Regions from separate parts of the Pseudoalteromonas sp. APC 3250 genome, predicted to be linked through region 1. Evidence: predicted binding sites of a transcription regulator. Region 1 holds the regulator's gene; each other region holds the start of a gene.
The links. Region 1 encodes sigma-54, which starts transcription at its own class of promoters, with help from an activator protein. Its sites were predicted from a motif close to GTTGGCACGNNNNTNGNNT; they were not measured.

Region 1 (10,855 bases):
CAGTTACCGTGGTTAGTACCACACTGCCTGCAAGTGCTGGATCTATTTTCATTTTTTTAAGCAATAGTGGGATACTAGCACCCGCAATACCTGCTGCAACTAAATTCATAAACATAGCAAACGCTAAAACACCACCGAGTTTGAAATCCCATTGCCAAAGCGCAACAACACCGGCAATTAGGATAGACCAAACCATACCATTAATCGCACCGATAGCGAGTTCTTTTAATAATAAAAAACGTTGGTTAGTTTGGTTGATATGACCCACCGCGATACCGCGAATAACCAAAGTTAAGGTTTGGCTGCCTGCAACCCCACCCATTGACGGGACAATGCCATTGAGCACAGCAAGAATTGGTAATATAGCTAAGGTGTTTTCAAAAAAGCTCGCCACAATTGCAGCCAGCAATGCAGTTAGTAAGTTTACACCCAGCCAAATTGAGCGCTTTTTAGAGCTTTTCAACACAGGTGCAAAGGTATCTTCTTCATCATCTAAACCCGCTAAACCCAGTAAACTGTGCTCAGCGTCTTCACGAATAACATCAACGATATCATCAATGGTGATCCGCCCAAGCAAGTGTGCGTTGTCATCAACAACCGGTGCCGATATCCAGTTATGACGCTCAAACAATTGTGCAACTTCGCTCTCATCCATTGAAATAGGAATAGACTCACAGTCTTCATCCATTAACTCATGAACAATTTTTTCAGGGGGATTAGTTAATAAAGTACTCAGCGATAGGGCGCCTAAAAAGCAGTTATTTTCATCAACCACATATAAGTCATCTGTACCCTCAGGTAATTCGCCGCGTAAGCGAATATAACGCAGTACCACATCTAGAGTCACATCGGGGCGAATAGTAACGGTATCGATATTCATCAATGCGCCAGCAGAGCGCTCTTGATACGATAAAGCCTGCGTTGCACGTTCTCTATCTTGAATATCCATAGCGCTAACAACATCTTTATAAACGGTGTCAGGTAGGCTACGTAGTACTTCCCCTAAGTCATCATGGCCCATGTCTTCGGTTGCGGCAGCAATGTGCTCGGGTGCCATTTGCGCAATAATGCCCAAACGTACATCTTCAGACAGCTCTTCAAGCACATCACCTTGTACATCAGGATCAACAAGCTGCCAGAGCATACGGCGAATTTTATGCGGGGATGATTCTAAAAGAAGTGCGGTATCACAAGGCGCCGTTTTTGCCAGCATGCGTCTAACTTGAACAAATTGACCACTATTTAGTGACTTAGTCACCTGTTTTAGTTGTTGTAGTGGAATATCTTGTTCTAAAGCTTCAGGCATTGGCGTCCTTAATTAAATTGTATTACATGCTGGAAGGGTATAAATGCTATTCAATTTTAGTTTATCTTACTTTATGTGAGCAAACTAACTCAACCACTATTAACCTAAGCTTAGGATGATGAGTTAATAATGAACTTTTTTATTCTTGCTCATTAAATCGTTGGTCGATGAGTTCACCTATTGCGCTAAGTGCAGGCTCAGCGTCGGGGCCTTCGCATACCACCTTAACTTCTTTGCCTTGGCTGCTTTCGAGTAACATAAGTGCCAGCACGCTATCGCCAGCGGCTTGTTTGTCATCTTGAAATAAAGTGATTGTGGCATCAAATTGCACAGAAAGCTGAGCTAATACTGTCGCCGCTCTAGCGTGTAATCCTAATTTGTTTTTTATTAAAAATGTATTTTCTAACCGCATGACATGTTCTCGCAAGCTTTGATTTTATTCTTGTTCTCGGTGGCGAATTTTTACATTAGGATGACTCATTGCAAAGCTTTCACCAATGGTTTGCGCTAAATAAACAGAGCGGTGTTGCCCACCGGTACAGCCAATTGCAATGGTTAAGTAGCTGCGGTTATTTCGTTCTAAATGCGGCAGCCATGTTTGCACAAATGTTTGAATTTGCCATGTAAATTTTTGCACTATGCTGTGACTTGCTAGGTAGTCTTTTACTGGTTGATCCAGCCCCGTAAGTGGCTTAAGTTCAGGCTCCCAATGCGGGTTTGGTAAAAAACGGGCATCGAATACGTAATCTGCTTCTTTAGGGATGCCGTGTTTAAAACCAAATGACTCAAAGGTAATGATCAGTTGTTTATCTTTTTTTCCGAGTATTTTTTCACGAATAGATTCAGCAAGCTGATGCACACTTAAATCTGTGGTATCAATCATATAATCAGCACGATTAATCAATACATCAAGCAGTTGTTTTTCTTTTTTTATGGCTAAATCAAGCGGCAAAGAATCAATAGATAAAGGGTGGAGACGTCGCGTTTCTGAAAAACGTTTTATTAATGTTTGATCGTCACTGTCTAAATAAAATACCGTTGGTTTAGTAAAACCAGGTAAATATTCGAGTATTTCATTAAATTGCTGTTGCTCTTTAGGTAGATTACGCACATCAACACTCACAGCAATTTTATTATAACTGTCGGAAACGCTGCGCACTAATGATGGTAATAAATTAAGAGGAATATTGTCTACACAATAATAACCTAAGTCTTCCACAACGCGTAACGCCACAGATTTACCTGACCCTGAGCGACCGCTTATAATTATTAATTCCATTTATCACCTTTCTTTATTACTACGATTGACTGACGATAACCTGATACAGTTCGCTATCCGATTTGGCGGCGCGTAACTGTTTACAAAATTCTTTATCATTGAGCTTATCAGCAATCGTGGCTAGCATCTTCAAATGCTGCTGATTATCGCCATCGGGAACAATTAACGCGACAAAAATGTCAACCGGTCGGTTATCAATCGCATCAAAATTAATAGCTGTTTCGCTCACTAAAATCAAAGCAAGGGGCTCTTGAGCTCCACTCATGCGACCATGTGGAATAGCAATGCCTCGGCCAATGCCTGTACTTCCAAGCTTTTCTCTTGCAGTTAATGCATTAAGAATATCTTGTTGTGTTAAATAGGGCAGCTTATTGTGAGCCAATTCACTGATAAATTCTAAAATTCTTTTTTTACTATTAAAAAGGACCGCAGCTTTACTGCAGTCCTGACAGATAAGTGAGCTTAGTTTCATAGTGTTAGTGTCGAGCAAGTTTCTCTTTGTGTTTAATTACTTGACGATCTAGCTTGTCAATGAGCGAGTCTATAGCGGCATACATATCTTGATGCTCAGTAGAGGCAAAAATCTCAGCGCCACTAACATGAACGGTTGCTTCAGCTTTTTGGTTTAGTTTTTCTACATCGAGAATAACGTGCACATTCGTTATGTGATCAGTGTGCCTCTGTAACTTCGAAAATTTACTATTTACGTAGTCTCTAAGCGAGTCGGTAATATCTACATGGCGACCAGTTAAATTCAGTTGCATAAACATTTTCCTCTTTGTTGTACGCCTTAAATCAAACTTTTACGTTGATTAGACGGGGGAATAGCTAGAGATTCGCGATATTTTGCAATGGTTCTCCTCGCTACTTTAATTCCTTGCTCTGCCAATATATCTGCAATTTTACTATCACTCAATGGTTTAGCTGAGTTTTCTGCAGCGATTAATTTTTTAATTAATGCACGTATTGCTGTTGATGAACATTCGCCACCATTTTCAGTACTTACATGGCTTGAAAAGAAATATTTAAGCTCAAAAATGCCACGTGGTGTATGCATGTATTTTTGCGTAGTAACACGCGATATAGTCGACTCATGCATTTCCACCATTTCAGCCACATCGTTAAGCACCATAGGCTTCATAGCCTCAGGACCGTGTTCAAAAAAGGCCTGTTGCTGCTGCACAATACAGTTGGTTACTTTAAGTAGCGTGTCATTTCTACTTTCTAAGCTTTTTATAAACCATTTAGCCTCTTGTAAGTGCGAGCGAATAAACTGGCTATCACCACTTGATTTAACCGTACGCGACATAGCTGCATATTGGCTATTTACTCTGATCTTAGGCATGCTATCTGGGTTTAATTCAACTACCCAACGACCTTTAACTTTTTTAACCGACACATCAGGAATAACGTATTCAGACTCTTCTCTGACAATAGTGTCTGCCGGTTTTGGGCTGAGCGTATGAATCAACGTCATGATTTCTTTAAGCTCATCTTCTTTAAGCTTTGTTTTTTTCATTAACGTGCGATAGTCACGTGCAGCAAGTAAATCAATATGATCGGTTAAGATCATTTTTGTTTCGTTTAAAAAAGGTGTGTCTTTATCAAATTGATTTAGCTGAATACACAAGCACTCTTGTAAACTACGCGCGGCTATTCCCACTGGATCAAATAGTTGAATACGCTTTAGTACCGCTTCTATTTCGTCAAGTTCAACTTCATCTTCGCCGTCGTTTTCTTGGTTAAAGCTTTCTAATATTTCTTCACAGCTAAGGGTTAGAATCCCTGAGTCGTCTACAGCTTCTACAATTGCAATAGCTATCGCTTCATCGGTAGGACTAAACGGCGTCAGTTGAAGTTGCCACATTAAATACTCATGCAGCGTTTCAGTCGAAGAGCCTTGATAAATAGATTCATCTTCTGGCATTGGGCCCGATGAAGAGGCAGGCGCAGCGCTCATATATTCATCCCAAGTAACATCCATAGCCATATCATCGCTAATAGTGTCTTTGGTCATTGCTTCGCCGCTATCTTGCTCATACTCGCTAGGTTTATCGTCAGCTGAGGCACTTAGCGTTAAGTCATCGTTATCGGCTTTTTGTTCGTTTTTACCTGCAGTGTCTTCGCTGTAATCGTGTTCTTCAACTTCAAGCAAGGGGTTGCTATCGAGCGCTTCTTGAATTTCTTGCTGGAGATCCAATGTACTGAGTTGCAATAAGCGAATTGCTTGTTGCAACTGTGGAGTCATTGTAAGTTGCTGGCCCATGCGCAGCTGTAATGATTGCCTCATGTATCTCTAACAATCCTTTTAAATTATTATAATTAATATTAGCAGATGCTTAGTGTAATAACACACATATTAGAGCTTGAACTGCTCGCCTAAATAAACATCGCGTACTGTTTTATCGTTTAATACATATTCTGGAGTGCCTGATGCAATTAACTCTCCATGAGAAACTATGTAGGCTTTTTCACAAACATCAAGAGTTTCGCGTACGTTGTGATCTGTGATAAGTACGCCAATTCCTCGGTTTTTAAGATGCTCTATAATCTTTTTAATATCTAATACTGAGATAGGATCAACCCCCGCAAAGGGTTCGTCTAAAAGGATAAATTTAGGGTTTGCTGCTAACGCGCGAGCAATTTCAACGCGGCGACGTTCACCACCTGATAAAGCCATACCTTGACTATCGCGGATATGCTGAATGCTAAATTCATCAAGTAAATTATTTAAGGTATCTTCGCGTTGTTGTTTATTTAATTCTTTACGTGTTTCTAAGATAGCCATTAAGTTTTGATAAACAGTCAGCTTTCTAAAAATAGACGACTCTTGCGGTAAATAACCAATCCCTAAACGCGCTCGGCTGTGCATCGGTAATAAAGTAATATCTTTATCATCAATTGATATTTTGCCTTTATCGCTAGGCACAAGGCCTACAATCATATAAAAAGTGGTGGTTTTACCTGCACCATTAGGGCCAAGTAACCCCACAATACTGCCAGCTTCAACCTCTAGGCCAACGTTTTTTACAACTTCACGACCTTTGTAGCTTTTAGCTAATAGCTCTGCTTTTAATGTGCTCATGGTTGACCTTTATCATCTTCTTTTTTATTTTCAACAGGGACTAAAATAGTGTGTACACGGTCTGTTGAGTTTTCGTCTTTTTCTGCGCTAATTAACTGCTGCTCGATATCGTAAGTGATACTTTTAGCTGTTATTTTTTGACCTGCTTGAGCAATGCTTGCATCGCCGATTAAGGTTAAAAAACGCAGCGACACATCGTAACGCACTTCATTAGCACTGGCGCTCATTATGGTGCCATCAGCTTGTGTTTCTTCAAAATATGCAGGGCTGCCTGTGGCAATTAATAACTGTTTGTTATCGCCTAGCTCATCGCGTTTATGCACTTCTAAACGGTCAGCTGTGATACGGCGATTACCATGAATAATTTCAACATTTTTCTCAAAAATGCCTACGTTTTCTTTTAATTGACCTTCTTGCTTATCTGCACTAATTGAAATTTGATTAGCAGCGGGGGCTTCAGCAGGTTCAGCGCCATTACTGTTAAAAGCAATTAATAGTGAGGGAACAATTAAAATTTTAAATAGGTTATTGGTCATAATATAGGGTTCGCGTATGGTTAATAAGTTTAATCACCTCGGTTTTTAAATCGGCCTCAAGGCCTTTACCTGTGATTTTTAAATTAGGTCCTGTAATAACGACAGGCTGCTGTGATTGCATGGTTAATAGTTTTATATCAACATTGATGGTCTGGGCGTTGATCGTATCGATCATGGCGTTATCTACTAAGTTTTGAGCGGTTACATTACCCTCTAACACCAGTTGACGGTCGTCGTAGAGGGTGGCTTCATCGGCGTTAATACGCCATGTTTGCTGCTCGTTGTATAAAGTGAATATAGGCTTTTCAAAAAAGGTAAAACCGAGTTGTTGATACAACTCCATTTTTACCGCAGTTACCTTATGGCTCACTTTACCTTGTTCATTATAAGCCGTTTGTTTTAGCTCAATAGCGGTATAATCAGGCTTAGCAATAACTTGTGTTTCTTCGCTTGCAGTAATATCAACCTTAGTAAAATAAGGATACCAGAGCCAAACCATACAGCTTATGAATAAAACGCTCAGTATAATGCGCGCTACATTCATGAACTCGTTCCTTGGCTAGTTAGTGGCTTGTTATTTTCGAGCATAAGTAAGTCTGTCAGCTCTCTTACCGCACCAAAACCGCCGGGCAGTTGGGTTACATAATGTGATAAACGTTTAATAAGTGGATGAGCATCGTTTACGGCAACCGCAAAACCGACTTGCTCCATTACTGGCATGTCTGGGCCATCATCACCTATATAAGCAATTTGCTCATCGCTAAGCGCTAATTTTTGTTTTAATTCTTGATAGGCTATGAGTTTGTCTTCTTGGCCTTGATATATATGTTGTACGGTTAAACTGCTCATACGTTGCTGCACTATATGAGAATGGCGCCCGGTGATCACGGCGACTTCAAAACCGCTGTTAATCAGGGCTTTGATACCAAATCCGTCTTTGGTGTTAAATGCTTTGAGTTCTTCACCTTGGTTTCCAAGGTAAATACGGCCATCAGAAAATACACCATCAATATCACAAATTAATAGCTTTACTTTTTTTGCGCGCGCCTTTGCATCATCACTTAGCGGTTGATAGAGATCTTCAAATTGCATTTATAGCACTCCGGCTTTAAGTAAGTCTTGCATATTTAGTGCGCCAATCGGTTGATTATGCTCATTAATTACAATTAAACCATTAATACGTTTTTGTTCCATAATATTTAACGCTTCAGCCGCGAGCATCTCTTGGGTGGCTGTAGTACACGACTTGGTCATCACAACATTAATTTCAGTGCTATGAATGTCAATACGTTGCTCTAAAATACGGCGTAAATCGCCATCGGTAAACAGGCCTGATAATTGCTGGTCACTATCAACAATAGCGGTCATGCCGAGTCCTTTGGCCGACATTTCAATTAAGGCATCTTTAATCGTTTGCGTCTCGTTAATGATAGGCGTATCAGCACCACTGTGCATAACATCTTTAAGAGTTAAGAGTAATCGCTTGCCTAAGCTACCACCAGGGTGCGATAGTGCAAAATCATCAGCAGTAAAGCCGCGTGCTTCTAATAATGCCACCGCCATGGCATCACCCATAGCGAGTGTGGCAGTGGTACTTGCAGTAGGTGCTAAGCCCAATGAGCAGGCTTCTTGTTCAACTTTAATACACACATGCACATTTGCCAATGTTGCCATGGTTGAGCCTTGGTTGCCTGTCATGGCAATCATTTTGGCACCAATGCGCTTTAATACTGGAATAATATTAAGTACTTCGCTGGTTTCACCAGAGTTTGAAATGAGGATAACCACGTCATTTGCTGTGATCATTCCTAAATCACCATGGCTTGCTTCACCCGGGTGAACAAAAAATGCGGGGCTGCCGGTACTGGCAAGAGTGGCGGCTATTTTGTTACCAATATGGCCTGATTTACCCATGCCAATAACAATAATACGACCTGAGCAGTCATACATTAATTGACAGGCTTGGTTAAAGCTTTCATTAACGTATTGTGTAATATCGCTGAGTGCTTGGCGTTCAATCTCTAGAACACGTAACCCTTGTTGAATAAAGTTTAGCGTTGACATGGGCTATCCTACTTGACTAAAAATATAACCTTGGTAAATCATAAATGCGACGATGAGCAAGCCACCTTCTATTCTATTGATACGTCTTTGACCTCTAAAGTTCAATGACATAGCAATTAGCGCCAAGGTTGCGCCAATCATAATAATAACATCACGGTTAGCAACCGAAGTATCGATAACCGATGGATTAATTAATCCTGCCAGCGGTAATACCGCTAAAATATTAAAAATATTCGAACCAACTATGTTACCCAGCGCTAAGTCATCTTCATTTTTAAGTACACCTGCAATTGAAGCTGCAAGTTCAGGTAAGCTGGTGCCTATAGCAATAATGGTCAAACCAATCACTAAGTCACTTAAGCCAAAATATTTTGCGATATCAACGGCTGAGCCAACTAAAAAGTGTGAACTAACCGGCAGTAAAATCATACCCACTACCAGCCAAAAAACAGCTTTTTTGGTTGGTACGTTGTCAGGTACTTCGTCACAGGCTTCGCTCACAAACGGATCGTCTTGGTTTTTAGCTCGCAGTGAGACAAAAATAAGTCCGCCAATAAAAACAACAAAGCCAAATAATAAGGCTGCACCTTCAAAAAATGAAAAATAGTTATCTGAAAAAATATACCAAGTTGCAATGGAGACCAGCAGTACCAGTGGAATTTCACGTTTTAACGTACTTGAAGATACTGATAAGGGTCTTAAAAGGGCGGTAATACCTAAAACTAATAAGATGTTAGTGATGTTTGAACCAACTGCATTACCCACGGCAGTATCGGTTTTATTTGCCAAAGCTGCTGAAGCCGATACCATCATTTCAGGCGCTGAAGAGCCCATAGCTACCACGGTTAAACCTACAATTAGCGTTGGCACGCCAAAGTTTTTAGCCAGTGCTGCTGCACCATAAACAAACCTGTCTGCACTCCATACGAGAGCCGCAAAACCAAGAATTAAAATGACAAACGAGGTAACCATTGTGATAAGCCAATTAATGTAAATTCAGATAGCGCGAATAGTAACAAAAGCCACCATAAAAGTATAAATAAAAGAATAAGGTGTAATACATTAGGCGGTTATTTTAAGTATTCTTTGGCGCTTTTTATATGAAATTTTAAGCCAAAGTTAAGGCTGCTTGAATCAATCTTATAACTGTTTTTGCGACACTATTACAAAATCTTACGAATTGTTTTTTCCATATTGGTTAAAAAACCCTTAAAATAGAAATATGAGAGAGTATTGTTATGGAGAGCGACTTGTCGCAATCAATAGTTGAAGTCAAGGATGTTACCTTTTCTAGAGGCGATAGGGTCATATATAAAAATATGAGCTTTGACGTACCTGAGGGTAAAATTACTGCCATTATGGGGCCAAGCGGAATTGGCAAAACCACGATGCTACGCCTAATAGGTGGCCAGCTTAAACCAGACTCCGGTGATATTTTATTTAAAAACGACAGCATTGTCGCTATGTCGCGCAAAGAACTCTACGCGGCACGTAAACGCATGAGTATGTTATTTCAAAGCGGTGCCTTATTTACTGATATGTCGGTGTTCGATAACATTGCATTCCCCATTCGAGAGCACACGCAACTCAGTGAAGATTTAATCCGTTTAGTGGTATTAATGAAACTACAAGCTGTTGGCTTACGTGGTGCTAAAGATTTAATGCCTTCAGAGTTATCTGGCGGTATGGCACGTCGTGCAGCTTTGGCTCGCTCTATAGCGCTTGATCCTGAACTTATTATGTATGATGAGCCTTTTGCAGGACAAGACCCTATTTCAATGGGGGTTTTAGTTAAGCTGATCAAATCTTTAAACGAAGTACTTGGCTTATCTTCTTTAATTGTCACGCACGATGTGACAGAAGTAATGAGTATTGCCGACCATGTTATTATTATTGCTGATCAAGGCGTTATTGGCAGTGGTACACCAGAGCAGATGCGAGAGCACGAATCACCACTTGTTCAACAGTTTTTAAAAGGGTTATCAGATGGTCCAGTGCCATTTCATTATCCAGCACAAACCTATGCAGATGAACTGTTAGGAGAGCAGCAGTAATGTTGGATTTACTACAAAAAATAGGCCACAAAACGCTGGGCCGATTTGCTGCACTGGGGCGTTCAACCCAAATGCTGGCAAGTGCGTTATGGCATGTACCCAATTTTAAAAAAGGCACACCTTTACTCGTGCGCCAATTATATATGGTTGGCTCACAGTCATTATTGATCATTGTTGTATCAGGATTGTTTATCGGCATGGTATTAGCCCTGCAAGGCTATACTGTTTTAGTTGATTATGGCGCTGAAGACAGCTTAGGCCCTTTAGTGGCACTCAGTTTATTACGTGAACTTGGGCCAGTAGTAACCGCATTATTATTTGCCGGTAGGGCAGGCAGTGCGTTAACCGCTGAAATTGGCTTAATGAAAGCCACCGAACAGTTATCATCGCTTGAGATGATGGCCATCGACCCGCTTAGGCGAATTATAGCGCCGCGGTTTTGGGCTGGTTTGATTAGTATGCCAATGTTGGCACTTATTTTTTCTGCTGTAGCTATTATTGGTGCTCATTTAGTGGGGGTTGATTGGCTAG
Region 2 (10,855 bases), on a different contig from region 1:
CGGTTACGACCTTCGTTAAGCGTTACATTATACCAACGATTAATACCTTCACCGCCCATAGGCTTGATACCAGTGAACTTTGCGGGGCCATCTTCAAGTTCTACGCCACGCAGTAAGTTTTTCATTGTTTCGTCAGTGACTTCACCAAATACACGTGCTGAATATTCGCGTTCAACTTCATAGCTTGGGTGCATTAAGCGGTTTGCCAATTCACCGTCATTGGTAAACAGCATTAGGCCTGAGGTATTCACGTCTAATCGGCCTACTGCTATCCAGCGATCGCCATCAATACGAGGTAAGCGGTCAAAAACGGTTCTACGGCCTTCAGGGTCTTTACGCGTACTTAACTCGCCTTCTGGTTTGTTATACATAATTACACGACAAATTCTGTCTGCTTTTTCCTCTATTTTAACGGTATGGCCGTCAACACGAATTAAATCGGTTTCTTCAACCCTGTCGCCTAACTTAGCTACTTTACCATTTACACTCACACGATTTGCATCAATGTATTTTTCCATTTCACGGCGTGAGCCTACACCTGCACGGGCTAGGACTTTTTGTAACTTTTCACCTTGTATACTCATTCGGATGGTTCTCTCACAGAAGGATCACTTAATAACTGGGTAATTTTACTTTGCTGTTGCTCTGGCAATGCGGGTAAATCATGAAGTCCCGTTATCGAAAAATAATCTAAAAATTGTTTAGTCGTTGCATAAAGTGCCGGTTTACCGGGTACTTCTTTATGCCCAACTACTTTAATCCACTCTCTTTCAAGCAGAGTTTTAATAATATTTGAGCCAGTTGCTACACCCCGCACTTGCTCAATTTCACCACGGGTAATGGGTTGCTTGTATGCAATTAACGACAGGGTTTCGAGTAAAGCTCTCGAGTATTTAGGGGCACGTTCTTGCCATAAATTACTCAACCATGGGCTTAAACTACTGCACGCTTGAAAACGATAGCCACTGCCTACTTCAACTAAACGTATTCCACGCGTCTGATAGTGAACTTGAATGGCCTCTACAGCATCATTAATGCGCGCCATAGAAATTGCTAAGTCGTTTAAAACCGTGTCCTTAAGATGACGTTTTGATACGGGTTTGCCTGCCACAAAAATCGCCGCTTCAATGATTTCAATTAATTGTTCATCACTAATTCGCCGACCAACCATAATCACTCTAAAGTTAATAAAAACACACAGCCATCTATTATGACAGAACAACGGCAAACTAGGAAAACATATTAATAAAATAACATTTTATAGGTATAAAAAAGCCAGTGAAAAACACTGGCTTGGTATCAAGTGTATTTAATAATGTAATTTAGCTATTTTTAAATTGCTCAAGTGCATCGTCCTCTGCAACAGAATCACCATGCTTTTTGATATAGCTATTAAACTCTTTTTTACTTACTCGTTTATCTTTATTGCTGTCCATGTAACCAAAATGATTTGAAATATCATCATCGTCAGCTTCAGAAACTGAAATAAAACCGTTGCTATCATTATCTAAGCTTTTAAAGTCATTTTCTATTTTATCAAACTTCGCAATATCAGCCTTAAATGCAGACTCACTCACTTCACTATCTGTAGCAACTTTCCCAGCATTTAGCTGCATATAAGCATCATATTCATTACGGCTTATTTGATTATCCATATTTGTATCTATATTTGAAAAGTGCTGCCAAATACTATCATCGTCGGCTTCTGTTTTAGAAATAAAGCCATCGCTGTCGTTATCTAAGCTTGCAAAATCACTGTCGATTTTTTCTAAACCTTGATTTGAAGAACAAGCGGCTAAACTCAATGCGGCTAAAATAGTAGAAGCTATCGTTAATTTTTTCATCAGACGTATCCTTGTATTAATAAATTTCAAATCTAGTAATACAAATACGATGCCAAAAAAAATAAACTATTAAAATCAAACAATTAACCAAGAACAACTTCTATTACGATATTTAATAATGCAATTTTTGCAAGCTACTCTGGTAATTTTTGCAAAAAAAAGCTCGGTAAGAACCGAGCTATTTATATCTAATACGGTAATTTAGATTGCAGCGTTTTGGTAACGCTTAACAAAATCAGTAACGCTTTGGCCATTACACTTTAATGAATTTAAGTTACCAATTTGCTTACGTACTGGTTGTAAGCCTTGCTTTAATGCAGTCATACATAACTGTGTTTCTTGGTGTGAATCTTTTGCAAATACTTCTACTTTAGACACAACTGATTGCGTTGCTGCTTCTTTTTTTGCAATGTCACGGATGTCTTGACCGTTACATAGGATACTTTTTGAATAACGCGATAAATATACACCGTGCTTTGCTGCCATTTTACGAGCAGCAGAAAACCCCTCATTGGCGCTTACTACACATAAGTTAGACTCTAATTTGTTGTCTTGGCTGTAATACGTATTGCTTTGCGCAGTAGCAGTTACAGAAACAAAAAGAGAGGCGGCTAAAAGTAATTGAGTTTTCATCAGGTAGTCCTATTTGAACGAGTTAAACAAACGATTTTTGCGCATTATATAGACAACTTTTAACATATCAATTGAATATTTTATTTATTTTATTATTTAATATTGCATTTACAATGTTTAAACATTAAGCAAAAATTGATCAACATTTGTGCAGCTATTTTCTCGTTTCAGTCATGTTATGTCGCTCCAAATACTGATACAATTTAGCTAACAATGAAAATAAATTTGAAGGTAAACTTTATGAAAGTGATTTCTTTTAATATCAATGGCCTGCGTGCTCGCCTACATCAGTTACAAGCTATTATTGATAAACACCAGCCAGATATTATTGGTCTTCAAGAGATAAAAGTGCACGATGAAGCATTTCCGCTAGACGATGTACAAAAAATGGGTTACCACGTTTATTTTCATGGACAAAAAGCGCATTACGGTGTGGCAATGTTATGCAAAAAAGAGCCTAAGTCGGTATTAAAAGGCTTTTCCACCGACACAGATGAGTCGCAAAAGCGAATGATCAGCGTTACCGTAGAGCAAGAAAATGACCGTGACCTACATGTCATGAATGGCTACTTCCCGCAAGGCGATAATATCAACCACGAAACTAAATTCCCTTATAAACGTCAATTTTATCAAGACTTAATGACTCACCTAAATAGTCATTACACGCCTGATCAAGATGTAATTGTAATGGGCGATATTAATATCTCTCCAACCGATTTAGATATTGGTATTGGTGAGGTAAACGCAAAACGCTGGTTAAAAACCGGAAAATGTTCATTTCAACCCGTTGAGCGTGAATGGCTAGCAACGTTATTAAACTGGGGCTTTAAAGACACCTTTAGGGAGCAAAACCCAGAAACTAACGATCAATACTCATGGTTTGACTACCGCTCTAAGGGTTTTGTTGATAATCGTGGACTAAGGATTGATGTGGTTCTGGCAACGCATGACTTAGCAGCTCGCTGTATCGACACCGGTATAGATTACGAATTACGTGCTATCGACAAGCCTTCAGATCATGCGCCTATTTGGTCTGAGTTTAATTAACGATTATGCTAAGTGTGCAATTACAGGCATTACTGTGGATTGGTGTTATTGTTATTGGCTTTTTAAGTGTTAATAAATCAACATACGCCAATTTATTTAATACGCCAGCAAGGCAAACAGGTGTGTTTGCCTGCGCGCTGGTGCTCGCTTTACTATGGCGTATAAAAGCCGGTATTTTACCTGGTCTTGATCTTCATATACTGGGCATTACTGCTGTTACGCTGATTTTAGGCTGGCGTCTGGCTATTTTAAGTTGTGTATTAGCAACAGCCCTGCTAACTGCTTTTGGACAAATAGCATTCGAGCTGATTGCGGTAAAATTACTAATAAGTGCGTTTATTCCAGTATTATTAAGCTACATTGTATTTATGCTTTGTTACCACTACTTAGCGCGGCACTTTTTTATCTATATATTTGTTTGTAGCTTTTTAACGGCTGGTGTCGTTGCTTGCGTTAACATTATACTCGGGGGTGTTTTTTATTACGCAATTGGCGAATATAATTGGCATCAGCTAACAGAAAACTACATTTATCTCAGTCCTATTTTAGCGTTTCCTGAAGCAATGCTAAACGGTATGGCAATAACTGTTATGATCACCTATCGCCCGCACTGGGTAAAAACTTTTTTTGATAAGGACTATTTAGGCTCATGAGTCTTCATTACCATTGCCCTATTTGCAAACTTCCATTGGCACTTAATGAAAAAACATTACGCTGTGATAATAACCACAGCTTTGATTTTGCCAAAGAAGGCTATGTAAACTTACTCCCCGTGCAAAATAAAAACTCTAAACAGCCCGGTGACTCTTTAGAAATGGTACAAGCAAGGCGTTCTTTTTTAGAGCAAGGCCATTATGCATTTTTACAGACAGCCTTAGCTAATTTAGTCAGACCGCTCAATGCAAATATAGTGATTGATTTAGGGTGTGGCGAGGGGTTTTACACCCATGCTATAGCAAATAACACGCAAGCTACTGTTTATGGTGTTGATATATCTAAGTCGGCGGTAAAATACGCAGCAAAACGATACAAACAATGTCAATTTAGCGTGGCATCAATAAGCCACGCGCCCTTTAATGATCACCTTGCTGATGTGTTAATTAGCGTGTTTGCCCCTTTGTTTGACGATGAACTTTCTCGCCTTGTTAAAGAGGATGGCTGTTTAGTGGTGGCAAGCCCTGGGCCTATGCACCTCAAAGAGTTGAAAAAATATATCTATAATACGGTAAATGAACATACTGAAGTGGCTACGCCAACAGGCTTTAAACAATCATCGCAACAGCTCATTACAGAGCAAGTGTCACTCACATTTAGCGACGTAAGAAATTTAATAATGATGACACCCTTTGCATGGAAGTTCAGACCCGAGCATTGGCAGGCACTTGAACAAAAACAGCATCATAAGGTTACCTTGTCATTTTATATTAGCCAGTTTGTTAAAACTGCTCTTTAGTAAAGGTTTTATCCATTTTATCAAACATGTCTTTTAACAATTCAGCAAGCTCCAAATAGCGGGGCTTGTTTTTCCCCATTTGTGCGTCGTAACCGTTGGCGATCATTTTTGCAAACAACTCGTTGTACCATTGCAGCATAGCGGGTTCTAATTCTGTTTGCGCACGTTTACCTAGCCATAAAAGCCCTTGTAACGGCAAGGAGATAAAAAATAGACTACTGGCAATAGCTTGAGGTAAAAAATCAGGGCCTAAATAATTAAGCTGAAAAAACAAAGTTAGCATGGCTAAAATAGGCATTACTGTAATCGCAAGCTCGGTTGCTCTGATCACTTTAAACTCGGCAAATAATGGCGCGACCTCTTTACGCATAGGCCATGTTTTAGCATAAGCGCGCCCTAATTGAACTTGTGATATCACACTTTTTTGCATTATAAATCCTCACAATCACGGCATTTAACACTTGTAAAAGCATCTTGCTTATAAAAGTGTAACACAACTCTCACTTTATCGGTAAAAATGCTTAATTTCATTAGTAAAACTCACAAAAAGCATAAATTATAGAAAGAATTCCACAAAGCCCTTTTAATAAAGTCAACTACACTTTAGTCTATACCCATTTAAGCTTACAATGCTTATATATCAACCAAGTGTACTGATTAATATTTAAATGGAAAATGAATCTATGCCAACTCTCCCAAAAAAACCAAACCATGTTTTGGTACTTAATTGTGGAAGCTCAAGTTTAAAGTTTGCAATTATTGATGCAAACACAGGAAAAGACATTATTTCAGGTTTAGCTGAGCGCCTAGGTGCAGATGCTCCCTCAATAAAATATAAATTTAAGGGAGAAAAGACCACCATTAAACTTGCTGCTAATCAGGCACACGCGCATGCCATTGATACGCTGGTTGATTTAATAAAAGATCACAATCTTGATGAGCAACTAGTTGCTGTTGGTCATCGTGTTGTGCATGGTGGTGAGCATTTTACCCAATCAGTATTAATTGACGAACGCGTTATTGCAGGTATCACGCAAGCAGCTACGCTAGCACCTTTGCATGGCCACGCTAACTTACTGGGTATTTCATCAGCGCAAGCATCATTTAAAAACTTACCGCAAGTAGCCGTGTTCGATACGGCATTTCATCAAACAATGGATGAAGTCGCTTATCTTTATGCCCTTCCTTATCAGCTTTATAAAGACTTTGGTGTTAGGCGCTATGGTTTTCATGGCACCAGCCATTTTTATGTGGCAGGGCAAACTGCGAAGTTGTTGGCACTTCCTATTGAAAACAGTAACTTTATTAGCGCTCACTTAGGCAACGGCTGTTCAGTGTGTGCGATTAAAAATGGCAAAAGTGTTGATACCAGTATGGGGTTAACCCCGCTTGAAGGGCTTGTTATGGGTACGCGCTGTGGCGACATTGATCCGGGCCTATTTAACTTTTTAACCACGCAACTCGATTACACTGCTCAGCAAATTGATGACTTACTCAATCAAAAAAGTGGTTTATTAGGCATAAGCGAGTTGTCTAACGATTGTCGCACCATAGAAGAAGCCGCTATTGCAGGCAACCAGCAAGCTATGCTGGCTCTTAATATGTTTTGTTACCGCCTCGCAAAACAAATAGCCGCTTACATGGTCCCGCTGCAACAGCTAGACGCAGTTATTTTTACCGGCGGTATTGGCGAAAATTCCGATATTATCCGTGATAAAGTACTTAAACAATTGGCCTTTTTAGGTATTAATTTAGACCCACAAGCAAACCTTGATGCACGTTTTGGCCAAGCTGGGTTAATTAGTACAGCTGATTCACGTAGCAAAGCGGTTGTTATGCCCACAAACGAAGAATGGGTGATCGCACTTGATGCCGCAAACATCACCAAGGAGTTATAATATGGCTCGTCGTATTATGTTGATCCCCGTTTCTACTGGGGTTGGTTTAACCTCAGTATCGGTGGGTTTGGTAAGGGCGCTGGAACAGAAAACTGTTAAAGTTAATTTTTTTAAACCTATAGCCCAACCACGCGCGGGTGAAACAGGCCCAGAAAAGTCAACACAAATTGTTACCCAAGGCTCACCTATTGATCCACCTACGTCATTTGCGCTGGATTACGCCGAGCAAATGATTGGCGATGGCAAAGGCGATGACCTGCTAGAAGAAATTGTAGAGCGTTTTCAAAGTAAAATTAACGATGATGAAGTGGCTATTATTGAAGGCATGGTGCCTACCCGTCGCCAACCATATGCGGGGAGAGTAAATCGCGAAATCGCACAAACTTTAGGGGCCGATATCGTTTTTGTACTTACCCCTGGCAATTACAACATTACTCAAATTGAAGACCGACTTGAAATAGCCGCTGGCAATTATGGTGGCATTGACCACCCTCGCGTGCTTGGCTGTATTTTTAATAAAGTAAACGCCCCCCTTGATGAGGAAGGTCGAGCTCGCGCCGATTTAGTCGATACCTATAAGCCAGAAGCGCTTGATAACGAATTAAACCGCTTAGCTTCTTTACCTATTTTTAGAAAAAACCCGTTTATGTTACTCGGCGCTATTCCGTGGGATTTTGAACTGGTTGCCCCACGTGTTAAAGATTTAAGTGCCTATTTAAAAGCCACTATTATCAACGAAGGCGATATGGTGCACCGCCGACTCAGACGAATTACATTTTGTGCCCGCACGGTATCCAATATTTTAAATTATTTTACGCCAGGTGCGTTATTGGTAACCCCAGGCGATCGCTCAGATATACTCGTTGCAGCTTGCTTATCGGCCATGAATGGCACAAAACTAGGTGCAATTTTACTTACCGGTGGTTTTGAACCTGAGCCGCGCATTATGGCGCTATGCGAACAAGCTATGCAAACTGGTCTGCCAATTTTGGCAACCGAGGGCGATACCTGGCGCACTTCTTTATTGCTGCATAACTTTAACCTAGAAGTGCCTAGCGACGATGAACAACGCATAGAAAAAGTAAAAGATCATAACGCTGCACATATCGATTCTGATTGGCTGGACACATTAGCAAAAAGTGTGGGAAAAACCCGCAAGTTATCCCCCCCGGCCTTTAGGTATTTATTAACCGATAAAGCCCGTAAAGCGGATAAAACGATTGTGTTGCCTGAGGGTAACGAGCCTCGTACCATTAAAGCCGCTGCTATTTGTGGCCAGCGCGGCATTGCTAAAACAATTTTACTTGGCGATCGCGATGAAATATTTCGCATCGCGGAGCAACAAGGGATTGAACTGAACGAGCATGTGACTGTAATAGAGCCAAGTAGTATTATTAATGACTACGTAGCACCTATGGTTGAGATTCGTAAAAACAAAGGCTTAACTGACGTTATTGCAAAGGAACAACTGCAAGATAACGTGGTACTGGGCACCATGATGCTAGAGCAAGGAAAAGTAGATGGGCTGGTTTCAGGGGCAGTCAATACCACGGCTAATACTATTCGCCCGCCTTTACAGTTGATTAAAACCGCACCAGGTTCATCATTAGTCTCGTCGGTATTTTTTATGTTGCTTCCTGATCAAGTGCTTGTTTATGGTGACTGTGCTATTAACCCTGATCCTAATGCTGAACAACTAGCCGATATTGCAATTCAATCTGCCGATTCTGCTGCCGCATTTGGCATAGAACCTCGTGTAGCAATGATAAGTTACAGCACGGGTAATTCGGGCAGTGGCGCTGATGTAGAAAAAGTCCGCGAAGCAACAAAAATTGCCCAACAAAAGCGCCCAGATCTCATTATCGATGGGCCATTGCAATACGATGCGGCCATTATGGAAAGTGTAGCTATTAAAAAAGCGCCAGATAGCCCGGTTGCCGGTAAAGCAACCGTGTTTATTTTCCCTGATTTAAATACGGGTAATACCACCTACAAAGCAGTGCAACGAAGTGCCGATTTGATCAGTATTGGTCCTATGTTACAAGGGATGCGCAAACCTGTTAACGACTTAAGCCGTGGCGCATTAGTTGACGATATTGTGTATACCATTGCTTTAACAGCCATTCAGGCGGCGCAAGTAGAAGCGCTTAATTAAGGCCTGTAATTAACTTGCCCTTTTTATAGTCTAGCCATTTTTTATTTAATAATTAACTGGTTAGGCTATTTATACCTCACAACCCCCAAGCTTATCCACAGAAATTGTGGACAATTATTTTTTAGCTAATAAAAATATAGCACTGCCTAAACTTGAGCCTTTAATTTAGCTTCAATACTCTATACTATAAAGCTATTATCTTGCTGCTAGGGATGGGTTTTATGTCAAAACAAACACTACAATTACACAGCACTGTTTTATCAATTCATAGTTTAGCGCTTGATGCCGACATCCCTCCTGCCCTGTTAAAGCAACCATTATTTTTTATTTCAAAAACGCACGACGAACTCTCGGTCGTTTGCCCTGATGACTTTATAATTGATAGCCAAGATACAGAATCGAATTGGCAAGCATTAGAAGTAATTGGCCCATTAGGATTTTCGTTAACCGGTATTATGGCAAATATTTCAGGAGTATTAGCAAGAGCTGGCGTGTCAATTTTTTCAATTTCAACCTATGACACCGACTATATCTTAGTAAAAAAGCAAACAGTCAACAAAGCGATGGCTGCTCTTAGAGCCGATGGCTACAACGTGGTAACTTAATTAATAATGAAATCTGAAGACGTTAGCTATTTAACTAAAAATAAAATTGGCCGAAGCGCGATACAAATAACTAGCCCATTCAGTGGCAAAGTTATGCAGATGGACGCGCATCCTGAAGCTTTTTTCCGCTTTGGAACTTTAGGGCCAGGAATCATGGTCAGCTTAACTAGCCATAAAGTGTTAGCGCCATTTAATGGCACTTTATTACAAGTTAAAAGCGGCGGGTGCGAGTTTATTTTAAAAGCTAAAAATGGCTTAAAAGTATTAATAAACTTAGCTGTTCCTGATTCTCAAACTCTCACGCATACTCATATTGCTCAGCTTAATGGCAGCAAAATAACCAAAGGACAGCGCCTCGCTTACTTTGATTTGCGTGAACTCGATACGCCTATTTTAGCTAGCCTTATCATACTCAATGGCCACGACTTAGGCACTTTTCATTATTCTCACCCGCAGGTCAATGCTGGTGTAGATATCTTATTAACTATTATCAAAAAGAAGTAGGTTTATGATCACTCTCTATGGCATTAGCAACTGCGACACAATCAAAAAAGCAAAAAAATACCTAAGCGATAATGACATCGCGTTCACTTTCCATGACTATCGTAAAGATGGCGTTAATCATAATATGGTTAGCGATTTTGCAGAGCATATTGACTGGGAACAGCTTGTTAATAAACGTAGCACAACATACAGAGCGCTGTCGGATGAGCAAAAGCAAAGCTTAACTAAGCAAACTGCTATCGATATATTGGTTGAACAACCTGCAATGATTAAACGCCCTGTTCTTATTAATAACGGGCAATACCATTTAGGCTTTAAAGCAGCCCAGTACGATGAGATCTTTAAATAATGACCCATCCAGTAATTACCCTAGCCCAAGCCTTAATTCAGCGAGAGTCGGTTACACCTGAAGATGCCGGGTGCCAACATATGATGAATGAACGCCTAAGCGCCATTGGCTTTGATATTGAATCGCTCTTTTTTACTGACACGCTCAATACTTGGGCACGAAAAGGCACGCAATCACCGCATTTTTGTTTTGCCGGTCATACTGATGTGGTGCCCACTGGACCTGAAAAAAACTGGCAGCATCCGCCTTTTGCAGGCCTAATTGAAGACGGCTTATTACATGGCCGTGGCGCTGCCGACATGAAAGGCTCATTAGCAGCGATGATTGTGGCAACCGAACGCTTTGTGACTAAGCATCCAGATCACAA
Region 3 (10,855 bases), on a different contig from region 1:
ACTTAAGGTTTGGTTTATATCACTAATGCTTTGGCCAAAAGGTGATTGCCAAAACCGATTACTATTTACATCAATAATGGCTGTTTTTTCAAATGGCCAAATTGCTTGGCTTTGATAGCTATTTTGCCATAAAGGCTCATAAGTGGTGCCATTAAATAAGCTAAACTCTATTTGGTAGTGGCGCTGATAGCTTTCATCTTGCCAAAACGCATAGTCGCTATTGAGTTTATCGCTGGTAGATAAACTGGTTATTTGACTTAACAGCACATATTGCGCGTTGCTGCGTGATGAAATTTCCTCTAACTGACTGTTTGAATAGTCATGCTGTTGATTAAAGTAGGTATCAACCTTTATAGCTTTGTTGAAATAGGCAACGGGTATTGCACTCATTTTTGATTTTTGCAACGAGGTATAAATGTTTTTACTGACTGCTTTGTTAATGTCAAATATTTGACCCATTCTCGCTTGTTCACGATTTGTTAATTGGCTTTGCGTGACAGCTATAAACTTATTAAAGTTACTTTGTGGACATTGCTCTGTTTGCGCAAAGATATCTAAGCGTAAGGTAATTGCAAACTCATCACTACTGCGGTTTTCACTGACAAGCTCTATTTTTTGAATTTCGCCTTGGCTACTTATTTTTAGCTGATCTTGGGTTAAAACACCATCAACAAGTGTTTGCACCGAGCTCACCCGCGCACCAGAGAATACAAGGGCTTGGGTAATCGCATCTTTTATTGCAGCGGCCTTTGCACCGGGAATGTCGCTATTTTGAATAACCGCATGGCCTGTAGACTCATACCACTGAGCGTGGGTAAAAGGTGAAAACGTTAATACAGCAGTGGTGCTTAATCCTGCCAATACTGCTTTTAAAAACGACTTCATACTCTTACTCCAATTAAACGTTAGCGTTAATGAGTCTCAGCAAGTAATGTACCACTATTATTTGTTGTTACAGAATATAGGTATCACTGGCATTAAACGTGCATAACTGAGTTTAATTAGTTTTTAAAGGCCCTGTATGATGCGAGTAATGCCATTAATGATCACATTAGGCTGCTTAACGTTAAGCGGTTGTAGCAATATATTTGATAAGCACGTTGAATATAAATATGTTGAGCCAAATAATTACCCTGTATTAAAAGCAATAGGGTACGCGCCCATTAGTTTGCAGTCGGGAAGTAATGACACTCAAAAACAGCTTATGGCAATTAAAGCCTCCAAGCTAGAGGCATACCGCGAACTAACGGAACAAGTGTACGGGCAAAAAATTACCGCAGGCACAACCGTCGCAGGCTCTGTTGCCCAAGATGATTATTTACAGAGTAAAGTGCAAGGTATTATAAAAGGCGCGCAAATTATAAAAACTTATGCCGTTAATGATATGTATATTACTGAGCTTGAGCTTAATATGAAGCGCGTACACGACTTGTACATCGGTGAGATAAAACCACGGGAAGTGAAAAAAGTTACTTATTACTAAGCGACAAGTTATTACTCATAAAAAACGCCTAAACGAATAATCGTTTAGGCGTTTTTTATGAGTATTCTTTAGGCTTTTAGGTTACGCACAATGCTGTTGTCAGTATTAACTACGCTACCGGCTTGATCGTAGGTCATAGACGAAGGTGCGCCAATTAAAATCCCCTTTAATTGCTTTACACTTAACTGCGCTTGATGCGCTGCATGAGCGTTAACTTCATTTTGTTTTTGACACTGCTCAAGCTTTTCTCGAGTTAGCTTAATTAAGTCAGCGTTTTCATCTGTTTGCTGATCATTACTGGCAATCAGTTTGCTGAGTTCTTTATCAAGGGTGCTTATACTGGTTAAAAAAGACATTTTTTGTTGGGCAATTTCTTTTAAACCTTCACCTCTTCGAGATGCAATCGCAGTAAGCTCCTGAGTGAGTAACTCGCTCAGTTTTGTTAAGCAAGTAATTTGCTCATTTAGTTTAATTGTAATTAAACTATTGTGATCAGCCATAAACGTTAAACTCAAAGTCTGCTAGATTTTTGGCAAGCTTCTCACTGTCGATTTGATAATTACCTTCAGTAATCGCTTTTTTAAGCTCAGCAACTTTGTTGCTATCAAAACCAGAAGACTGCTGCGCTTTCTCTTGTAACGATTTTAATTGCTTAGCTTGCGGTGTTAAGCTCACCGAATCGCTGGCAGCTTTAGGTGAAGGCGTTTGTGCCGCCTGTGTATTTGCATTATCTCTTTTTAAATCAACTTTTTGCTGTTGAGTGTTTGTTAAAACACTCGGTTGTTGATTTGATTTATTTACTTGACCGACCATAATAAAAATCCGTATATTGCCCAACTGATGCCTTTATATCGGCATTTATTAAAGATACTTTAGCATAAATTTATATTAAATATTTACTTGCACAGACTCTACACCATCTACACGCGCATTTAAAACTTTACCTGTCTTTTTGTTTTCTACTCTTACTTGCTCGCCCAAGGTGCCATCCTCTAATGCAATACCCGTCGTTTTCACTCTTAACCCTTTGATATTAGCATAAATTGTAACAGAATCACCTTTGCACACCATACATATTTGATTAAGTAAAACGGGCATTCCTTCACGGATATTGCGTTTGCTACGACTACCAATAAGAGCCGTTGGATCTTCAAGGTACTGCGCTCTGATAAAGTGTGCAGGGCGCATATCAATACTTAAATGGGATGGAGTAATCACTTCACCTCGTGCTAAATTGGTAGTTGCAACTACAACAGGTGCTGATTCAGTGATTCTGACATGAACGTACTGTGCCCAGTTGTCACTATCGTTACATTTTATTTGAATAGTGACTTGGCGATTAAAGGGAGGCTCACTTGGCGTTATTAGCTCAGGCTCAGAATTACATTGGCGATCGGGAATGCGGCTATCTAGCGGTAATGCGCTAAACTGTATTTTGTTATCATTTGTAGTCACTGCTTTTTGAGCAACATAAGATACAGCCATTTCTTGCAATAACTCTTTACTAAATACTTGTGCCTTTAGTGGCAAAGCGAAGCAGAGGCTAGCAAGAAAATAAAAAACACTGTATCTTCTGGTTTTTTTTAACAAACTCATAATGTTTCGACTATGCTTATGGTTGCAAACAGGGTATAAATATTTTGCGTCAGAATTTAGACGCCCCCGTTGTGTTATGACGCTTTATTAATTGAAAGCAATTATCGTTCCTTATATTTGTTTTCTTAGGAGATTTAAATGGCCGGCATTTTAGACTCAGTAAACCAACGTACACAGTTGGTTGGGCAAAACCGCTTGGAATTATTGTTATTTAAGCTTAATGGGCGTCAGCGCTTTGGTATTAATGTGTTCAAGGTAAGAGAAGTTCTTCAATGCCCTCCATTGACTAGCATGCCGAAATCTAACACTTATATCCGTGGCGTAGCACATATTCGTGGGCAAACTATTTCGGTGATTGATTTATCTATGGCCGTAGGCGGGCGCCCAATAAAAAGCATCGAAGATGGCTTTATAATAATTGCTGAGTATAACCGTACAGTGCAAGGATTCTTAGTAGGTGGTGTTGAACGTATAGTTAACATGAACTGGGAAAAAATAATGCCACCGCCGTCAGGAGCGGGTCGTTATTCTTATTTAACAGCCGTCACTGAAATTGAAAATGAGCTCGTTGAGATACTCGACGTAGAAAAAATCTTAAACGAAATCTGCCCAGTTAATACTACCGTGAGCGATGATGTTGCCTCGCAAGGTAATATACAAAAAGATTTAGGCGAGAGAATAGTATTTATTGCTGATGATTCGGCTGTTGCGCGAAATCAAGTAAAACGAGCATTGGAACCATTAGGTGTAACAACTGAGTTGGCTAAAAATGGTAAAGAAGCTTTAATAAGATTAAAAGAAATTGCAGAGCTCGATTGCGTAAATGATATTACAGAGCGAGTAGGGCTACTCATTTCTGATGTAGAAATGCCAGAAATGGATGGTTACACGCTGACTGCAGAAATCAAAGCTAATCCTAAACTTGCGCCACTACATGTGATTTTACACACATCATTGAGTGGTGTTTTTAATCAAGCGATGATTGAAAAAGTAGGAGCAGATGATTTTATTGCAAAATTTAACCCAGACGAGCTTGCAACAGCCGTTAATAAATGGGTTCATCGTGATTAATAAACATAGGTGTTATTGATTTGACTAATAAAGATTTGCAGCAAAACGAATACGATCAATTTCGCTTATTTTTAGAACAACAGTGCGGTATTGTTTTAGGTGAAAATAAGCAGTATTTGGTAAAGAGCCGTTTGGCACCATTAATGTCTCGATTTAATGTTGAATCGTTGTCTGAATTGGTAAGTAAAACTCTCGGTGTGCATGAGCGCCAGTTGCGCGCAGCCGTTGTTGATGCCATGACAACCAATGAGACATTGTGGTTTAGAGATCAGTATCCGTTTGAGTTACTTAAAACCAGATTATTCCCTGAGTTTAAAACGTTAAATAGGCCATTAAAAATATGGTCTGCGGCGAGCTCATCAGGACAAGAACCCTACTCAATAGCGATGTCGGTTGCTGAGTTTCAATCCAGCAGCCCTGGTGTTTTAAAAATGGGTGCACAAATAATTGGTACAGATATATCAAATACCATGCTTGATATGTGTAAACATGCTGAATATGATGCATTGGCATTGGCTCGCGGACTCTCTGCTGAACGTCGTAAAAAGTTTTTTAAAGACAGCGGCAATGGTATGGCACAAGTGGTTGATTCATTGAAAAAGCAAGTGAGCTTTAGGCATTTAAATTTGCTCGATTCGTACGCTTTAATGGGTAAGTTCGATATTATATTTTGCCGTAATGTTTTAATTTACTTTTCACCTGAGGTGAAAGCCAAAATAATTGCACAATTCTCTCAAGCACTTAACCCTAAGGGGTATTTATTTTTAGGTGCGTCGGAGTCTATGTCTGGTTTAAGTACTGACTTTGATATGGTGCGTTGTAACCCTGGTATCATTTATCAAAAGAAATGACCTTCATTAATATATTATCCCTCCTCTAAACGACGCCTATTGCGTCGTTTTTTGTTTTTATCATCACTATTTTCACTGCTGGCTCATTTATTGCTTTATCGGTACTGAGTCAATTTTTTGGAGGTAGTTATGGCTATCAGTTTTGATAAAGCATTAGGCGTGCATCCGCATGCGATGTTGATCCGTTCGCAAAGAGCAGAAATGCTCGCTACTAATATCGCAAATGCTGATACGCCCGGCTATAAAGCAAAAGATATCGACTTTGCCTCAGCATTAAAAACGGCAAAGTCCAACCAACTAAGCGGCAATACCATGGTAAGAACCAATGAAAAACACATTGCCGGTGGTACCCGTAGTGTAGGTAGTAATGAACTATTTCGTACGCCAAATCAAACAGATACAGGTGATGGCAACTCTGTTGATATACAAGTGGAACGGAACTTGTATACACAGAATGCTATGGAGTATCAGGCCAGTGTCCAGTTTCTTAATGGTAAATTTAAAGGCCTGAAAAAAGCCCTCGGTAGTCAAGGAGCCTAATTATGAGTTTATATAATGTGTTTGATATTGCTGGTTCTGGTATGAGCGCGCAAAACGTGCGATTAAATACCACGGCAAGTAATATCTCTAATGCCAATACAATTAGCTCTTCACAAAATGAGACGTACCGAGCGCGACAACCTGTATTTGCTGCGGAGCTAACAAAAGCGTCAGCGTCAGCAAGCAACCCACAGGGCTCTGCCGTTGGTGTAAAAGTGTTAGGAGTGGTTGAAAGTAATAAACCACTACAAATCGAATATAACCCAAATCACCCGAGTGCGGATGAAAATGGATATATTTACAAACCCAACGTGAATGTTGTTGAGGAGATGGCAAATATGATTTCTGCTTCTCGCTCTTATCAGACAAATGTTCAAGTTGCTGATGCAGCTAAGCAAATGTTAAGTAAAACACTGCTGTTAGGTCAGCGGTAACTGAGGGTAGCTCATGAGTAACGATATTAGTACTTCTTCATCCTACATGGACTCTTTACGTTGGCAAGATAAGCAAGTGCCAAAAAAAGAAGAGAGTGATGCGTTAACCCAAGAAGATTTCTTTTCGTTGTTAACACAGCAGTTGTCATATCAAGATCCCAGCAAACCAGCTGATAACGATCAGATGATTGCACAAATGACAAACTTTACTATGGCTGAAGGGATCTCAAATTTAAACTCTAACTTTGAGTCTTTAGCTGCGTCGATGACATCAAATTCAGCATTGCAAGCATCAACACTGGTTGGTAAGCAAGCGCTGCTGGAGTCTGACACACTTGAGCTTAATGAGTCGGGTGAGGTAAAGGGAGCGATTGTTGCTGAAAAGCCGGTAGACAATTTAACGCTTCGTATTGAAGATGCATCAGGGCAATTAGTTAAAACTATTGATTTAGGCACGCAGCCTGCAGGTGCGGTTCGCTTTGCATGGGATGGTAAAAACGAAGCGGGTGAACGACTTCCTCCTGGTGAATACAATGTTAAAGCTGAAGGCAGTACGGATGGCGAATTCTCTAGCTTACCAATTGCCTCATTCAAAAATATTGAGAGTGTTAATATTAATGGCTCAAGCGGCATTATTATTAATACCAAAGAAGGTGCGGTTAGGCTGACTGATGTCGCAGAAATCGCGTAATAGATTTTATGTATTTTTTAGCCAATAGGCTAAATATTTTTTAGGTTAGAGGTTAATTATGAGCTTCAATATTGCATTAACAGGCCTTGCTGCCGCACAAAAAGATTTAGATGTTACCGCCAATAATATTGCCAACGTAAATACCACGGGCTTTAAAGAGTCTCGCGCTGAATTTGCTGATGTATACGCATCATCAGTATTTAGCGCCGGTAAAACGAAAAATGGTGATGGTGTACAAACCACTATGGTTGCCCAGCAGTTTCATCAGGGCTCGCTGCAGTTTACTAATAATTCACTGGATTTAGCGATCACAGGTGAGGGGTATTTTGCTACCAGTCAAGACTTAGGCGCACAAGACTTTACCTACACGCGTGCGGGTGCATTTAAGCTTAATAAAGATAACTTTGTTGTAGATGCTAAAGGTAATTTTTTACAAAGCTTCCCAGTTGATGAAGTTAGTGGTGATACGACCTCTGTAAGTCTTAGTACTTCATCTGCTTTACAAATACCAGATTCTTCGGGCTCTCCGCGCTCTACTTCAAACGTTTATACATCATTTAACGTCGATTCTCGAGAAGATGTAATAGCTGTCCCTTTTGATGCAACAGACAGTACTACTTATAACTCTTCGACATCGACCACAATGTATGACTCACTTGGTGAGCCACATGTTCTACAATTCTTTTTTGTAAAAACAGCGCCTAATGAATGGCAAGTACATGGTACGCTTGATAAAACTCCCTTTGATGCAACTGGTGCCGCGACAGCAACACCAAGCCCGCTAAGTACCTTTGGGTTTGATGCTAGCGGTTTGCCTGCAACGACTAATGGTGCTCCAAATGTTGGTCCAACCTTTACTGATGTTAATTTAACCGGAACTAATTTATCGGGTATTTTATCTAATGGCGCCCAATTTGATGATATTGCGATTAATTGGCGCGATGAGGCCGGTACTGCAAATAGAACGCCTACTCAATATGCGAGTCGCTTTGAGGTGAAAGCACTAGAGCAAGATGGTGCGACAGTAGGTCGCTTAGCGGGTATTGATATTGGTACAGATGGAAAAGTTGTTGCATCTTACAGTAATGGTGATTCAACTTACTTAGGTCAAGTTGCCATGGTGCGCTTTTCAAACTCACAAGGTTTGCAGCAAGTAGGTGACACTTCATGGAAAAAAAGTTTGACCTCGGGGGAACCAATTGCGGGTGAGCCAGGTTCAGGCACACTAGGCAACATTAATTCGTCAGCTCTTGAGCAGTCTAACGTAAACTTAACCAATGAGCTGGTTGATTTGATTAGTGCGCAGCGTAACTTCCAAGCAAACTCTCGTGCGCTTGAGGTTAACTCAACTATTCAACAGAACATCCTTCAGATCAGATAATCATATTTTGATTTACTAAGGCTGCTTAGTGCAGCCTTTTTTATTCCTCTCCTAAAATCTTATTCACACTTAAATTTAATTTGGCACTTATATTGCATTTACTCATACATAGATTTCTTAATGAGTCGATGTTATGGATAAAATGGTCTACATAGCGGCATCTGGCGCTAAACAAAGCATGCAAGGGCTTGCTCTTAAAGCCAATAATTTGGCAAATGCGAATACCACTGGGTTTAAATCTGATTTTGCGCAAGCACGGTCAATGCAGGCTTTCGGTGAAGGTTTGCCGACTCGTGTTTTTGCTATGCAGGAGCGCCCAGGATCAAACATGACATCGGGCGGTGTTGTCGAAACAGGTCGCAGCCTTGATATTGCTATGAGTGATAACGCATGGCTGAGTGTTCAGGATGCCTCTGGTAATGAAGCCTATACAAAAGTGGGTTCGTTAAATATAACGGCTGAAGGAATGTTGACTACCAGCGACGGTCGTCAAGTTATTGGCGAAGGTGGGCCAGTCATATTACCTGTACCGATTGAAAAAATTGAATTTAGCAAAGATGGCACTATTCAAGTTCGCCCTCAAGGTGCACCGGCTAACTTTTTAGAAGAAGTTGATCGGCTAAAAGTAGTTGATGCAAACAACGCTACACTCGAGAAGGGTAACGATGGCTTATTTAGAGCTAAACCAGGCCAAATAGTTGAAACATCAGCCAATGTACAAGTATTAGGCGGCACATTAGAAAAATCGAATGTAAATCCTGTGCATGAAATGGTCGATATGATCAGTCATCAACGCCAATTTGAATTACAAGTAAAACTGATGAAAACAGCTGAAGAGATTGACGAACGTCAAGAACAGCTGATGCGCATCGTTTAACTATAACGTGAGGATATTATTATGAATCCAGCATTATGGATAAGTAAAACAGGGCTTGACGCTCAACAAACAGATATATCGGTTATATCAAATAACTTAGCGAATGCCAGTACAGTGGGTTACAAAAAAAGCCGCGCTATTTTTGAAGACTTACTCTACCAAAATATTAATCAACCAGGCGGTCGCTCATCGCAAGACACCGAAATGCCGTCAGGCTTAATGTTGGGCGCGGGTACGAAAGTGGTCGCTAATCAGAAAAACTTTTCCCAAGGTAACATGCTCACCACTGAAAATTCATTAGATTGGATGATTTCTGGTCCTGGATTTTTTGAGGTTTTACAGCCTGATGGCAATATTGCCTATTCGCGTAACGGTCAGTTTACCACCGACGGTGAGGGGCGAGTTGTAACTTCGGGTGCCGGTTACGTTGTTCAGCCTGAAATGAATGTGCCTGATGATGCACAGTCAATCACCGTATCTCAAGATGGTGAAGTGTCAGTTCGCATTAAAGGTCAAGCCGAAAACGTGGTTATTGGTCAAATTACTATTAGTGATTTTATCAATCCGTCGGGCCTTGAGCCTATAGGGCAAAACCTTTATACCGAAACTGCAGTAAGTGGTGCACCTGTTCAAGGTAACCCGGGGGTTGAGGGCTTAGGTACAATTATTCAAGGTTCACTTGAAACATCAAATGTAAATGTGACCGAAGAGTTGGTTAATTTGATTGAAACTCAGCGAGTTTACGAAATGAACTCAAAGGTAATTTCAGCGGTTGATGAAATGATGAGCTACATCAATCAACAATTATAGTCTTGGGGGATTGTATGCGTAATATCATGTTATTTGCAGTAGGGACTTTACTGTTAAGCGGTTGTGTATCTACACAAAATAATGAAGTAGTGCAGGACGATCCCTACTATGCACCTATGTATCCTGAGCCTAATATGGAGCCAGTGGTAGCAACTGGCTCTTTATTCAGTACTCAGTTATCGAATGACTTATATGCCGATAAGAAAGCACTTAGAACAGGCGATATCATTACTGTTAAATTGCAAGAGTCAACCCAAGCCACAAAAGCGGCTAAAACAGAAACAGATAAACAAACAGATGCTAGCCTCGATCCTGTTATTGGTTTAGGTGGTTTACCGGTTAATATTGGTGGCGATAGTATTCAATTTGGGGTTGGTAGTGATGCGTCGTTTAAAGGTGACTCAAAATCAAATCAATCAAACAGCCTAGTTGGCGATATTTCGGTTAACGTGATGCGAGTATTACCAAATGGTAATTTAGTGATTCGCGGTGAAAAATGGCTAACGCTAAATACCGGTGAAGAATTTATTCGCTTAGAGGGGTTAGTGCGTCCACAAGATGTTAATGCTGATAATACTGTTGAGTCTAATCGTATTGCGAATGCGCGTATTCAGTATTCAGGTAAGGGTCAAACTCAAGAGGCACAAAGCCCGGGTTGGTTAACGCGTTTCTTTAGTAGCTCATTGTTTCCTTTTTAGAGGACATTCGACATGAATGGTTTTAAAGTTTTTTGTTTTATGGTGCTACTAGGCTGGCAATTTACTGCCAGTGCTGAGCGAATTAAAGATGTATCTATGGTTGAAGGGGTGCGCTCAAACCAATTAGTGGGCTATGGATTGGTTGTTGGTTTACCGGGTACCGGTGAGCAAAGCCGTTTTACCGAACAAAGCTTCAAAGGCATGCTCAATAGTTTTGGTATTACGTTACCTTCTAGTTTAAAGCCAAAAATTAAAAATGTTGCAGCGGTTGCTGTTCATGCTGAACTCCCTCCATTTAGAAAGCCAGGGCAAACCATAGATATAACCGTGTCATCAATTGGCAGTGCAGGCAGCCTGCGCGGTGGCACATTATTACAAACATTCCTAAAAGGGGTTGATGGTAATGTTTACGCCATCGCTCAA

Region 2: the regulator sigma-54 is predicted to act here: its motif matches at 1,883-1,901, upstream of QL986_RS10045 (EF-hand domain-containing protein).
Region 3: the regulator sigma-54 is predicted to act here: its motif matches at 8,127-8,145, upstream of QL986_RS09080 (flagellar basal body rod protein FlgF).

Annotation. Positions count from the first base shown of each region.
Region 1 covers NZ_JASDCM010000005.1:80,634-91,488, reverse strand. The annotation lists gene mgtE (magnesium transporter) at 1-1,306, opposite strand, end outside; gene QL986_RS07285 (HPr family phosphocarrier protein) at 1,446-1,718, opposite strand; gene rapZ (RNase adapter RapZ) at 1,743-2,585, opposite strand; gene ptsN (PTS IIA-like nitrogen regulatory protein PtsN) at 2,605-3,057, opposite strand; gene hpf (ribosome hibernation promoting factor) at 3,062-3,349, opposite strand; gene QL986_RS07265 (RNA polymerase factor sigma-54) at 3,376-4,875, opposite strand; gene lptB (LPS export ABC transporter ATP-binding protein) at 4,945-5,670, opposite strand; gene lptA (lipopolysaccharide transport periplasmic protein LptA) at 5,667-6,206, opposite strand; gene lptC (LPS export ABC transporter periplasmic protein LptC) at 6,196-6,750, opposite strand; gene kdsC (3-deoxy-manno-octulosonate-8-phosphatase KdsC) at 6,747-7,298, opposite strand; gene QL986_RS07240 (KpsF/GutQ family sugar-phosphate isomerase) at 7,299-8,270, opposite strand; gene QL986_RS07235 (calcium/sodium antiporter) at 8,274-9,242, opposite strand; gene QL986_RS07230 (ATP-binding cassette domain-containing protein) at 9,509-10,324, shown strand; gene mlaE (lipid asymmetry maintenance ABC transporter permease subunit MlaE) at 10,324-10,855, shown strand, end outside.
Region 2 covers NZ_JASDCM010000007.1:193,792-204,646, reverse strand. The annotation lists gene rluB (23S rRNA pseudouridine(2605) synthase RluB) at 1-584, opposite strand, end outside; gene scpB (SMC-Scp complex subunit ScpB) at 581-1,171, opposite strand; gene QL986_RS10045 (EF-hand domain-containing protein) at 1,323-1,844, opposite strand; gene QL986_RS10040 (hypothetical protein) at 2,046-2,477, opposite strand; gene xthA (exodeoxyribonuclease III) at 2,718-3,524, shown strand; gene QL986_RS10030 (energy-coupling factor ABC transporter permease) at 3,530-4,177, shown strand; gene rlmA (23S rRNA (guanine(745)-N(1))-methyltransferase) at 4,174-4,977, shown strand; gene yfbV (terminus macrodomain insulation protein YfbV) at 4,961-5,407, opposite strand; gene QL986_RS10015 (acetate kinase) at 5,661-6,875, shown strand; gene pta (phosphate acetyltransferase) at 6,877-9,030, shown strand; gene QL986_RS10005 (ACT domain-containing protein) at 9,252-9,635, shown strand; gene QL986_RS10000 (PTS glucose transporter subunit IIA) at 9,642-10,139, shown strand; gene QL986_RS09995 (ArsC family reductase) at 10,144-10,488, shown strand; gene dapE (succinyl-diaminopimelate desuccinylase) at 10,488-10,855, shown strand, end outside.
Region 3 covers NZ_JASDCM010000006.1:233,310-244,164, reverse strand. The annotation lists gene QL986_RS09135 (flagellar assembly protein T N-terminal domain-containing protein) at 1-885, opposite strand, end outside; gene QL986_RS09130 (LPP20 family lipoprotein) at 1,025-1,483, shown strand; gene flgN (flagellar export chaperone FlgN) at 1,552-1,983, opposite strand; gene flgM (flagellar biosynthesis anti-sigma factor FlgM) at 1,976-2,296, opposite strand; gene flgA (flagellar basal body P-ring formation chaperone FlgA) at 2,372-3,079, opposite strand; gene QL986_RS09110 (chemotaxis protein) at 3,218-4,150, shown strand; gene QL986_RS09105 (protein-glutamate O-methyltransferase CheR) at 4,171-5,001, shown strand; gene flgB (flagellar basal body rod protein FlgB) at 5,131-5,541, shown strand; gene flgC (flagellar basal body rod protein FlgC) at 5,544-5,975, shown strand; gene QL986_RS09090 (flagellar hook assembly protein FlgD) at 5,989-6,666, shown strand; gene flgE (flagellar hook protein FlgE) at 6,725-8,047, shown strand; gene QL986_RS09080 (flagellar basal body rod protein FlgF) at 8,181-8,924, shown strand; gene flgG (flagellar basal-body rod protein FlgG) at 8,946-9,734, shown strand; gene flgH (flagellar basal body L-ring protein FlgH) at 9,749-10,432, shown strand; gene QL986_RS09065 (flagellar basal body P-ring protein FlgI) at 10,445-10,855, shown strand, end outside.